DNA from 2 places in the Nonomuraea sp. B208 genome. Region 1 is predicted to be linked to the other one. Evidence: riboswitches for the same ligand, from Rfam matches in the RefSeq annotation. Region 1 holds a riboswitch; the other holds the start of a gene.

Region 1 (4,204 bases):
CCGCTCGACGGCCAGGGCGCACGCCGCGCCGTACAGGATGTCGCCGGTCAGCGACGGCTCCTGCGTCGCCAGGCCGGTGCACAGGTCGTGCGCGGCGATCTGCTCGTGCACGGCGTCGGCCTGGACGTGCTCGTCGTAGAAGCGGGTGGCCTCGGCGTCCCCGCCGAGCCTGCGCAGGGCCGTGGCGTAGCGGCGGTTGGGCAGCGACGAGGTCATCTCCAGGGCGGCGAGGTGCCCGGCCAGCGCGCCGCGCAGCCGGCGGTGCAGCCCGAACAGCGACATGACGTTGGAGACGGCCAGCGTGATGCCCGGCACCCGGCCCAGGTAGGCGCCGTAGGAGGCGTCCAGGCCCAGGGCTGTCATGGTGGTGCGGAACAGCTCGGCGTGCATGCGCTCGGCCCTGCCGCCGCCGTACTCGTCGGACTGGACCTCCACCAGCGCGGCCTTGGGCCGGCCGTGCAGGCGCGGGATGCCCCAGGTGTGCGGGTCGGCCTCCTTCAGGTGGTAGATCGAGCGGTGGACGACGAACTCGCGGAACCGGTCGAGGTCGGCCTCGCGCTGGAGGTACGCCGCCAGGCCCGGCCCCTGCTGCTCGTCGTGGGCGACCAGTTCCTTGAGCGCGCGGCGTACCTGCTGGGGCGGCACCGGCTCAGGACGCGGCACGGCGTCCGCGAGCGCGGCCTCCAGGCGGCGTTCGAGCTCGCGCCGGAAGCCCAGGAGCGACGGCTGCCACTCCCAGCGGTCGTCCACCCCGACGAAGCCTCGGTAGTGCAGCTCGTAGCAGGCGAACAGGGCGAGCTGCAGGTCGCCGTCCGCCAGGGCCGTGGCGCAGGGGCCGGGGGTCGCCGGCGGCGGGTCCAGGTCGGCGGGCGGCCCGGCGAGGCGTTCGAAGAGCTCGGCGGTGAGGGGGCCGCGGGCGGCGGGCAGGTGCATCCGGCTCCGCTGCCCGGGGCCCTCACGTCCAAACCGGGCGCGCCGGGCAGCGCGGCGGTCGCGGGCCGGGCACGGCGGGACCGCGATGATGGGAGGGAAGATCACGATGACAGGAGCCACACATGCAGATCGGTGTCGTCTTCCCGCAGTCCGAGATCGGCGCGGACCCGGGCGCCGTACGCGCCTACGGCCGGCGCGTCGAGGAGCTGGGCTTTCGCCACGTGCTCGCCTACGACCACGTCGTGGGCGCCGACCCGGCCGTGCACCAGGGCTGGAGCGGCCCCTATGACGTGCACACCACCTTCCACGAGCCGATGGTGATGTTCGGCTACCTGGCCGCGCTGACGTCGCTGGAGCTGGTCACCGGCATCATCATCCTGCCGCAGCGGCAGACGGTGCTGGCCGCCAAGCAGGCCGCCGAGGTCGACCTGCTGACCGGCGGACGCTTCCGCATGGGCGTGGGGCTGGGCTGGAACCACGTCGAGTACGAAGCGCTCGGCGCGGACTTCGGCACCCGCGGCAAGCGGATCGAGGAGCAGGTCGCGCTGATGCGCAAACTCTGGTGCGAGCAGACGGTCACCTTCGAGGGCGAGCACCACCGGGTGAGCGCCGCCGGGCTCGCGCCGCTGCCGGTGCAGCGGCCGATCCCGGTCTGGTTCGGCGCGCAGTCGCCCCCGGCCTACCGGCGGGCGGGGCGGCTGGCCGACGGCTGGTTCCCCCAGATGTCCCCGGGGCCGGAGCTCGACCAGGCCAAGGCCATGGTCGAGGAGGCCGCCACGCAGGCCGGCCGCGACCCGTCCGGGCTCGGCATGGAGGGCCGGGCGGGGTGGACGGGCGACGCCGAGGCGCTGGCGGACCTCGCCGGGCGCTGGCGGGAGGCGGGCGCGACGCACCTCTCGATCAACACGATGGGGGCGGGCCTCGGCCCGGTCGAGGGACACCTGGAAGCCCTGGAGGAGGCCGCCGCCGCGCTCGGGCTGGGACGCGGCTGAGAGCACACCCGCGCGTTACCTTCGCCGCCCCTCATGGGGATTTCGTGACCGGGGAATTACGCAGGTCAGGGGGGTGTTGTACCGTCCAGTGAGCGTGGCCGCGACCTCAGCCTCAGAGCGAGTGACCACCGGGCCGCGCTCGCCCGCGTCCGCCTCGCGGACGCCATGTTCGATCCCACTCCCACCGCGGGCGTCCGATGCCCGCGGCCGCTGAATCCGCCACTGGCGGAACCGGGGACCCGTTCTCGACCGGGGTGAATCGGCACGTCCGCGTGCCGTAGGGCAGCTTCCGCACGCCCGAACCCGTCAGCTAACCCGGTAAGCGGCATGGAAGCGCAAAGGAGCAAGCCCCTCATGGCCATCAGCCGTTTCATCCGTGCCCCCAAGCTGAACGCCGCCAAGCTGGCGCTGAGCGGGGCCCTCGCCGTCTCCGCCCTGGGCGCCACCGCCGCCGTGACCGCGGCCGCCGACAGCGCCCCCGCGCAGCCCGCGGCCGCCGCCGCCCAGCAGGGCGTCAGCAACCGCGACGCGCGCGTGAACGTCACCGCCCAGCAGGTCCTCGACCTCGCCCGCGCCCAGGTCGGCACGTCCGAGAACGCCGACGGCGGCGGCACCAAGTTCCAGCAGTGGTACGCCGACTCGGCCCGCGCCGGCGAGACCGTCCAGCGCGACGGCGGCAACAGGAACGCCTACCTGGACGCCCCCTGGTGCTCGATGTTCGTCTCCTGGGTCGGCGAGCAGACCGGCGCCCGCACCCAGGTCGGCTGGGACGCCTACACCGTCGCCCACGCCAAGTGGTTCGCCGCCAACGACCGCTGGGGCACCGAGGCCAAGCCCGGCGCCGTCGTGTTCTTCTCCTGGAGCGGCAGCAAGAGCCTGAGCGCCATCAACCACGTCGGTTTCGTCGTCAAGGACAACGGCGACGGCACGATCTCCACGATCGAGGGCAACACCGGCAACGGCAAGGTCGAGGAGCGGGTCCGCCCGACCTCCCAGGTCGTCGGCTACGGCTACCCGAACTACGCCGCCTGACCCGCTCACTCCTCCGGCGGCCAGTTCCTGAGCACCGCGTCGAGGGCGTCGAGGGTCCGCGCCCAGGACACGTCCACCTCGCGCGGGGTGCGGGCGAAACCGCCCTGCGTCTCCAGGCTGACGAAACCGTGGAAGGTGCTGTGCAGCATGCGCACGGCGTCGGTCTGGGCGGGCTCGGGCAGGTCGTAGCCGCGCAGGATGGCCCTGGTCATCTCGGCGTGCCGGCGGGCGGCGCTGGCGTAGGCGGTCTCGTCGTCGAGCTCGATCTGTCCGGCGGCGTACCGGCCGGGGTGCTCCTTGGCGTAGCCGCGGTAGGCGTCGGCGAAGGCCACCAGCGCGTCCTTGCCGGCGCGGCCGGCGAGGGCGGCGGCGGCCCGCTCGGCGAGCTCGGCCAGGGCGAGGACCGCCACCCGCACCCGCAGCTCCTGGGCGTCCCTGACGTGGGAGTAGAGCGCGGCGGGCTTGACGCCGAACCGGCGGGCGAGCGCCGACACCGTCAGGTTGTGGAAGCCGAGCTCGTCGGCCAGCTCCGCCGCCGCCCGGGTCAGGCGTTCCGCGGTCAGTCCCGCTCGTGCCACGCGCCCTCCATCACTTAAAGCCTTTAAGCATTTGCATAATAGCATTAAGGAAACTAGCCTCGCCGCTCATGAGACCTCTCACCGAGCGCGAGATCCGCGCGTCCCTCATCAACTGCTCGAAGGGTGAGGCCAAGCGCGCAGGCGTGCCGAAGGACCTGCCCGACCAGCCCTGGGACGACCTCGACTTCCTCGGCTGGCGGGATCCGGGCGCGCCCGATCGCGCCTACCTGGTGGCCGAGCGCGACGGCGCCCTCGTCGGGGTGGCGCTCCGCGTGACCTCGGGCGCGGCCCGCGGCTTCACCGCGCGCAGCATGTGCTCGCTCTGCCTGACCACGCACACCAACGGCGGCGTCGCGCTCATGAGCGCCCGCCGCACCGGCGAGGCGGGCCGTCAGGGCAACTCCGTCGGCCAGTACATGTGCGCCGACCTCGCCTGCTCCCTCTACCTGCGCGGCACGAGGGAGGCCGCGGGCGGCGGCGTCATCGACGAGTCCCTCACCTTGGAGGACAAGCTCGCCCGCACCCGGACGAACCTGTACGCCTTCCTGGACAAGGTGGCCGCGAGAGCCGCATGAGCCGGTCAGACCGCGGGGCCGCGGCTCCTGAAGGAGGCACGGTAGGACTGCGGGGTGACGCCGACGACCCGCTTGAACCGCTCGCGGAACGCCG
Region 2 (4,204 bases), on a different contig from region 1:
CGGCTCGTCGGCGTCGGCTCACCTGGTCGGACACGATGCTCGATGTTGACGCGCTCCCCGGCGTGATCGCCGAGGATTCAGCCTGTGCCGCCTGGTGTCACGCGGCACTTCTGTGGCTTCCTGTTTCATCGACCGTGCCCCCTCGCTCGCCCCGGATGGGCGGGCGAGAGGGTCTCACCGGTCTCCGCAGGCGTTTTCCGTCTCCGCTTCCCGCCCATCTCAGGCACGGGTTTCCGTCCAGCGGCGACGATCCGACGTCCTTCGGCACGGATGTTGATCTCGGCATTGACATCCCGGTCGTGGGTAACCCCGCAAGGGCAGGTCCACTTCCGTACGGCCAGCGGCATCTGCCCGGCCAACGCTCTGCAGGCCGAACAGAGCTTGGAGGAGGGGAAGAACCTGCCGACCTTCACGAACGTCCGGCCGTACAGCTTCGCCTTGTACTCCACCATACCGATGAACGATGCCCAGCCCGCATCGTGCACGCTCTTGGCCAGCCTGGTGCGTGCCAGTCCCTTGACCGCCAGATCCTCCACATAGATCGCTTGGTTTTCGCGGATCAGCTTCGTGGACAACTGGTGGTGGAACTCGCGGCGCGCGTCGGCGACCTCGGCATGCCGGCGGGCGATCTTCACCCGGGCCTTGGCCCGGTTCTTGCTGCCTTTCTCCTTGCGTGACAGGGCAATTTGCGCCCGCTTGAGGTTCTTCTCCGCTCGGCGCAGGAACCGCGGGCTGTCGATCTTCCGTCCGCCCGACAGCACCGCGAAATGCGTCAGGCCCAGGTCGATCCCGGTCTCGGCTTCGATCGCGGGCAAAGGAGTCTGGGCGGCCTCGACCACGAAAGAAGCGAAATGCCTCCCGGCGGCATCCCTGACCACGGTGACAGAAGAGGGCTCGGACGGCAGGCTGCGTGACCAGCACACCGCCACATCACCGATCTTCGGCAGCCGCAGCTTGCCGGCCGGGGTGATAGCGAAACGCGCGTTGCGGGTGAAGCGGATCGCCTGCCGGTTGTCCTTGCGCGACCGGAAACGCGGCGGCCCCAGCGCGGGCCCCTTGCGCGTTCCGGACCTGGAGGCGAAGAAGTTCCGGAACGCCGCACAGGCGTCGGACAGCGCCTGCTGAAGCACCACCGCAGACACCTCGCCAAACCAGGAGCGCTGCGGTGTCCGTTTCGCCTGGGTGATCACCAGGCGGGACAGTTCCGCGTCGGTGACGAACGGCAAGCCCTGCTGGTGGACGTGATTGCGCAGCGCGACCGCGTCGTTGAACACCACCCGGGCGCACCCGAACGCCCGCGCGAGCGCAAGGCGCTGGCCGGGGGTCGGGTCGATCCGAAAGGAGTACCGCAGCTGCACTGGGTAATCCTACGGTTGGGTCATGGGCGAGTGCAGCGATATCAGGTCCGGCGGGCATTCCGTCTTCGTGCTGCACCCGCATCTGTTCTTCGTGACGAAGATCCGGCATCCGGTGGCCACCGGCAAGCGCCTGGCCCCGGCTGCAAGAGAGCGAGCTGGTCGGCTTCACCTCCGGGCCGAAGGCCGGAGGTGAAGCCGACGGTTCCGGTAGCCGGGCCGGACGGGTGCCCGGGGTGGGAAAAGGCGACAGCCCCGCCCGATCCCGTACGGGGATCGGGGCGGGGCTGTGGTCACATACCGGGACGGACCGCGCCGACGAACGACGATTTACGCCATCCGCTCAGCTTGTCGATACGTACCCGTTCGCCGGTCCTGGGCGAGTGGATCATCTTGCCCTTGCCGACGTACATGCCTACGTGGCCGAGCCCGTTGAAGAACATCAGGTCGCCTGGCTTGAGCTTTTTCCAGGAGACCTTCGTCCGGGTGCGGGCGAACTGGCTGCTCGCCACGCGCGGGAGCCTGATTCCGGCCTTCTTCCAGGCGTACTGGACGAGTCCGGAGCAGTCGAACGAGCCGGGGCCGGTGCCGCCGTAGCGGTACGGGTCCCCGATCTGGTTCTTGGCCACGGCGACGGCCCGGTGAGCCTTCGCCTGCTGCCGAGCGACCTTGCGCGCCTTGGCCGACCTGGCGGTCTTGACGGCCTTGGCGGACTTCGACGACTTCGTGCTGGTCTGCACCGAGGTCGTGGAGGTCGTGGCCGCGTCGCTCGTGGTCGCCGCCTGAGCCGCCGGGGCGTGGAGGACCACACCTCCGGCCGTCACGGTCATGGTGAGCGCCGCGCCACTCAGGGCAAGACGGGACAGACGGGGGTTATGCGGGGAGGTAGACAGGATTTCTCCTTGAGACTTCCACGAACGCCTACCGGGTTAGCTGACGGATTCGGGCCTGGAAGTAGCCCTACGGCGCGTGCGAACAGCGCCGATTCACCCCTGATCCCCTAGGGAGGGGGATCGGTGGTTCCCCGGCTCCGTGCCTCCTGGCTGCACGGATTCGGCAGGTCGCCGCCCCGTCGAGGTTTTTCTCATGGGGATGTACGGGAGGCGACCGGCGGATTCTGCGGGCGACATGGCGTGTCACCGCGACGCCAGAAGCTACGCCGACACGTCACGAATCGGCAAAGCGGACGACGGCTTGTCAAGATCAGACAAGGGGTCGAGTCAGGATCGAAACTCCTGCTCGGCGACCGGGCTCCGTTACCGGAATGTGACCATACTCACACTTCTCAGGACAGGGTCCAGTAAGGGGCGATTTGTCACTTTCGTCACAGTTTTCACTGCGATAACAGGGCACCGCGTCGCCGGCGCGGGAGGACGTACGGACGGCCTCAGGGACGGATGGCGCCCACGAGCCGCCGCCCGTAGGCCGACAGCTTGACGACCTTCACGACGTCGCCTGTCTGCGGCGCGTGAACGATCTGCCCGTTGCCCGCGTAGATACTGACGTGCCCCAGTCCTTCGCTGAAGATGAGGTCCCCGGGCTGCAGCGCGTCCAGGCTCACCCGGCGGTTCGCCCCCCAGGCCCACTGCTGCCACGTCGTACGCGGCAGCGAGACCCCCGCGGCCCGCCAGGCCGCCTGCGTCAGGCCGGAGCAGTCGTAGCCGCCCGGGCCCGTCCCGCCGAACACGTACGGCTTGCCGATCTGCGCGTAGGCGAAGCGCAGCACCGAGGCCGCGTTGCCCGACGCGGAGCCGGTGTACTTCATGCCGGTGCTGTTGGGGTTGCCTGGGTTGTAGGCGTTCAGCTTCTCCAGCAGCTTCTTCTGCTGGGCGATCAGCTTGAGGATCTCCGCGCGTTCCTTCTGGACCCCGTCGCGCTCCTTGTCGGCCGCCTCCAGGGCCTTCTCCGCCTTGTCCCGCTCGGTCTTGAGCCCGCGGTTCTCCCGGTCGAAGGCGCTCAGCTTCTCGGCCCGTTCCTTGGAGATCTGGCCGGTCAGCGCGAGGCGGGCGAGGAAGTCGTCGGGGTTGTCGGCGCCGAGGAAGCCCGGCAGGGACGTGACGTCGCCGCCGAGCTGGTAGCTGTCGACGGCCATGCTGATCACCTGGGCGCGCAGGTCGGCGACGGTGGCCAGCTTGCGCTTGTAGCTGTTGTCGAGGTCCGTGTAGCTGGACTTCGCCTTCTTGTACCGCTCCGTGGCCGTGTTGTAGCGGTCGACGACCTTGTCCGCCTTGTCGTTGAGCTTCTCCAGCTTGGCCTTGGCCTGAGCGAGCGTGGGTTTGGGATCGGCGATCGCGGCCCCGGTGGGAGTAAGCACCAGTCCGAACGCGATCCCCGCGGCCACCGGTACCCGGCCAAACCTCACTGCGTCGCCTCCCAGGGTAAACATCTGGGGCGAATAGTACAGAAGTGGCGGGTGAGGTCTCACCTCAATGGGTAAAACCTTAAATTCGTAATCTAGGCGCGACCAAGCCGGCGCAACAGCAGAGCAGACGGAACCGGTCTGGCTCCCATCCGCCGCACCGATTCGGCCACCTCGCGGTCGGAGGACACGACGGCGATGGCCCGCCCCGGCGGCTCGACCCGGACGAGCTGCCGGATGAGGTCGTCGGCGATCTCCCCGGGGTCGCTGAAGAGCACCCGCACCCCGCGCGGCGCGACGACCTGCACGGGGGCGTTGAGCTCGGCCCCGTCGAAGACGACGGTCACCTCGACCCTGGTCTGCGCGGCCAGCCCGCCGAGGTTGGTCATGAGCCGGTTGCGCTGGTCGGCCAGGGTGAGCGTGCCGTAGCCGGTCTTGGTGACGTTGTAGCCGTCGATGATGAGGTGGATCTGCGGGATCGCGAGGAGCT

The links. A riboswitch is a leader RNA that binds a small molecule or an ion and turns the genes downstream of it on or off. The one in region 1 is predicted to bind cyclic di-AMP.
Region 2: linked by a shared signal. The riboswitch ahead of AC27IY_RS25440 (C40 family peptidase) and the one ahead of AC27IY_RS12380 (CHAP domain-containing protein) in region 1 are both predicted to bind cyclic di-AMP.

What each region holds. Positions count from the first base shown of each region.
Region 1 covers NZ_BAAJOU010000014.1:372,283-376,486, forward strand. Annotated here, with positions in the region: gene AC27IY_RS12370 (iron-containing redox enzyme family protein) at 1-1,038, opposite strand, end outside; gene AC27IY_RS12375 (LLM class F420-dependent oxidoreductase) at 1,056-1,925, shown strand; cyclic di-AMP (ydaO/yuaA leader) riboswitch at 2,124-2,265, shown strand; gene AC27IY_RS12380 (CHAP domain-containing protein) at 2,280-2,957, shown strand; gene AC27IY_RS12385 (TetR/AcrR family transcriptional regulator) at 2,963-3,535, opposite strand; gene AC27IY_RS12390 (FBP domain-containing protein) at 3,604-4,110, shown strand; gene AC27IY_RS12395 (GlxA family transcriptional regulator) at 4,116-4,204, opposite strand, start outside.
Region 2 covers NZ_BAAJOU010000023.1:331,591-335,794, reverse strand. Annotated here, with positions in the region: gene AC27IY_RS25445 (RNA-guided endonuclease InsQ/TnpB family protein) at 126-1,358, opposite strand; gene AC27IY_RS25440 (C40 family peptidase) at 1,649-2,185, opposite strand; cyclic di-AMP (ydaO/yuaA leader) riboswitch at 2,259-2,424, opposite strand; gene AC27IY_RS25435 (C40 family peptidase) at 2,743-3,669, opposite strand; gene AC27IY_RS25430 (NYN domain-containing protein) at 3,810-4,204, opposite strand, start outside.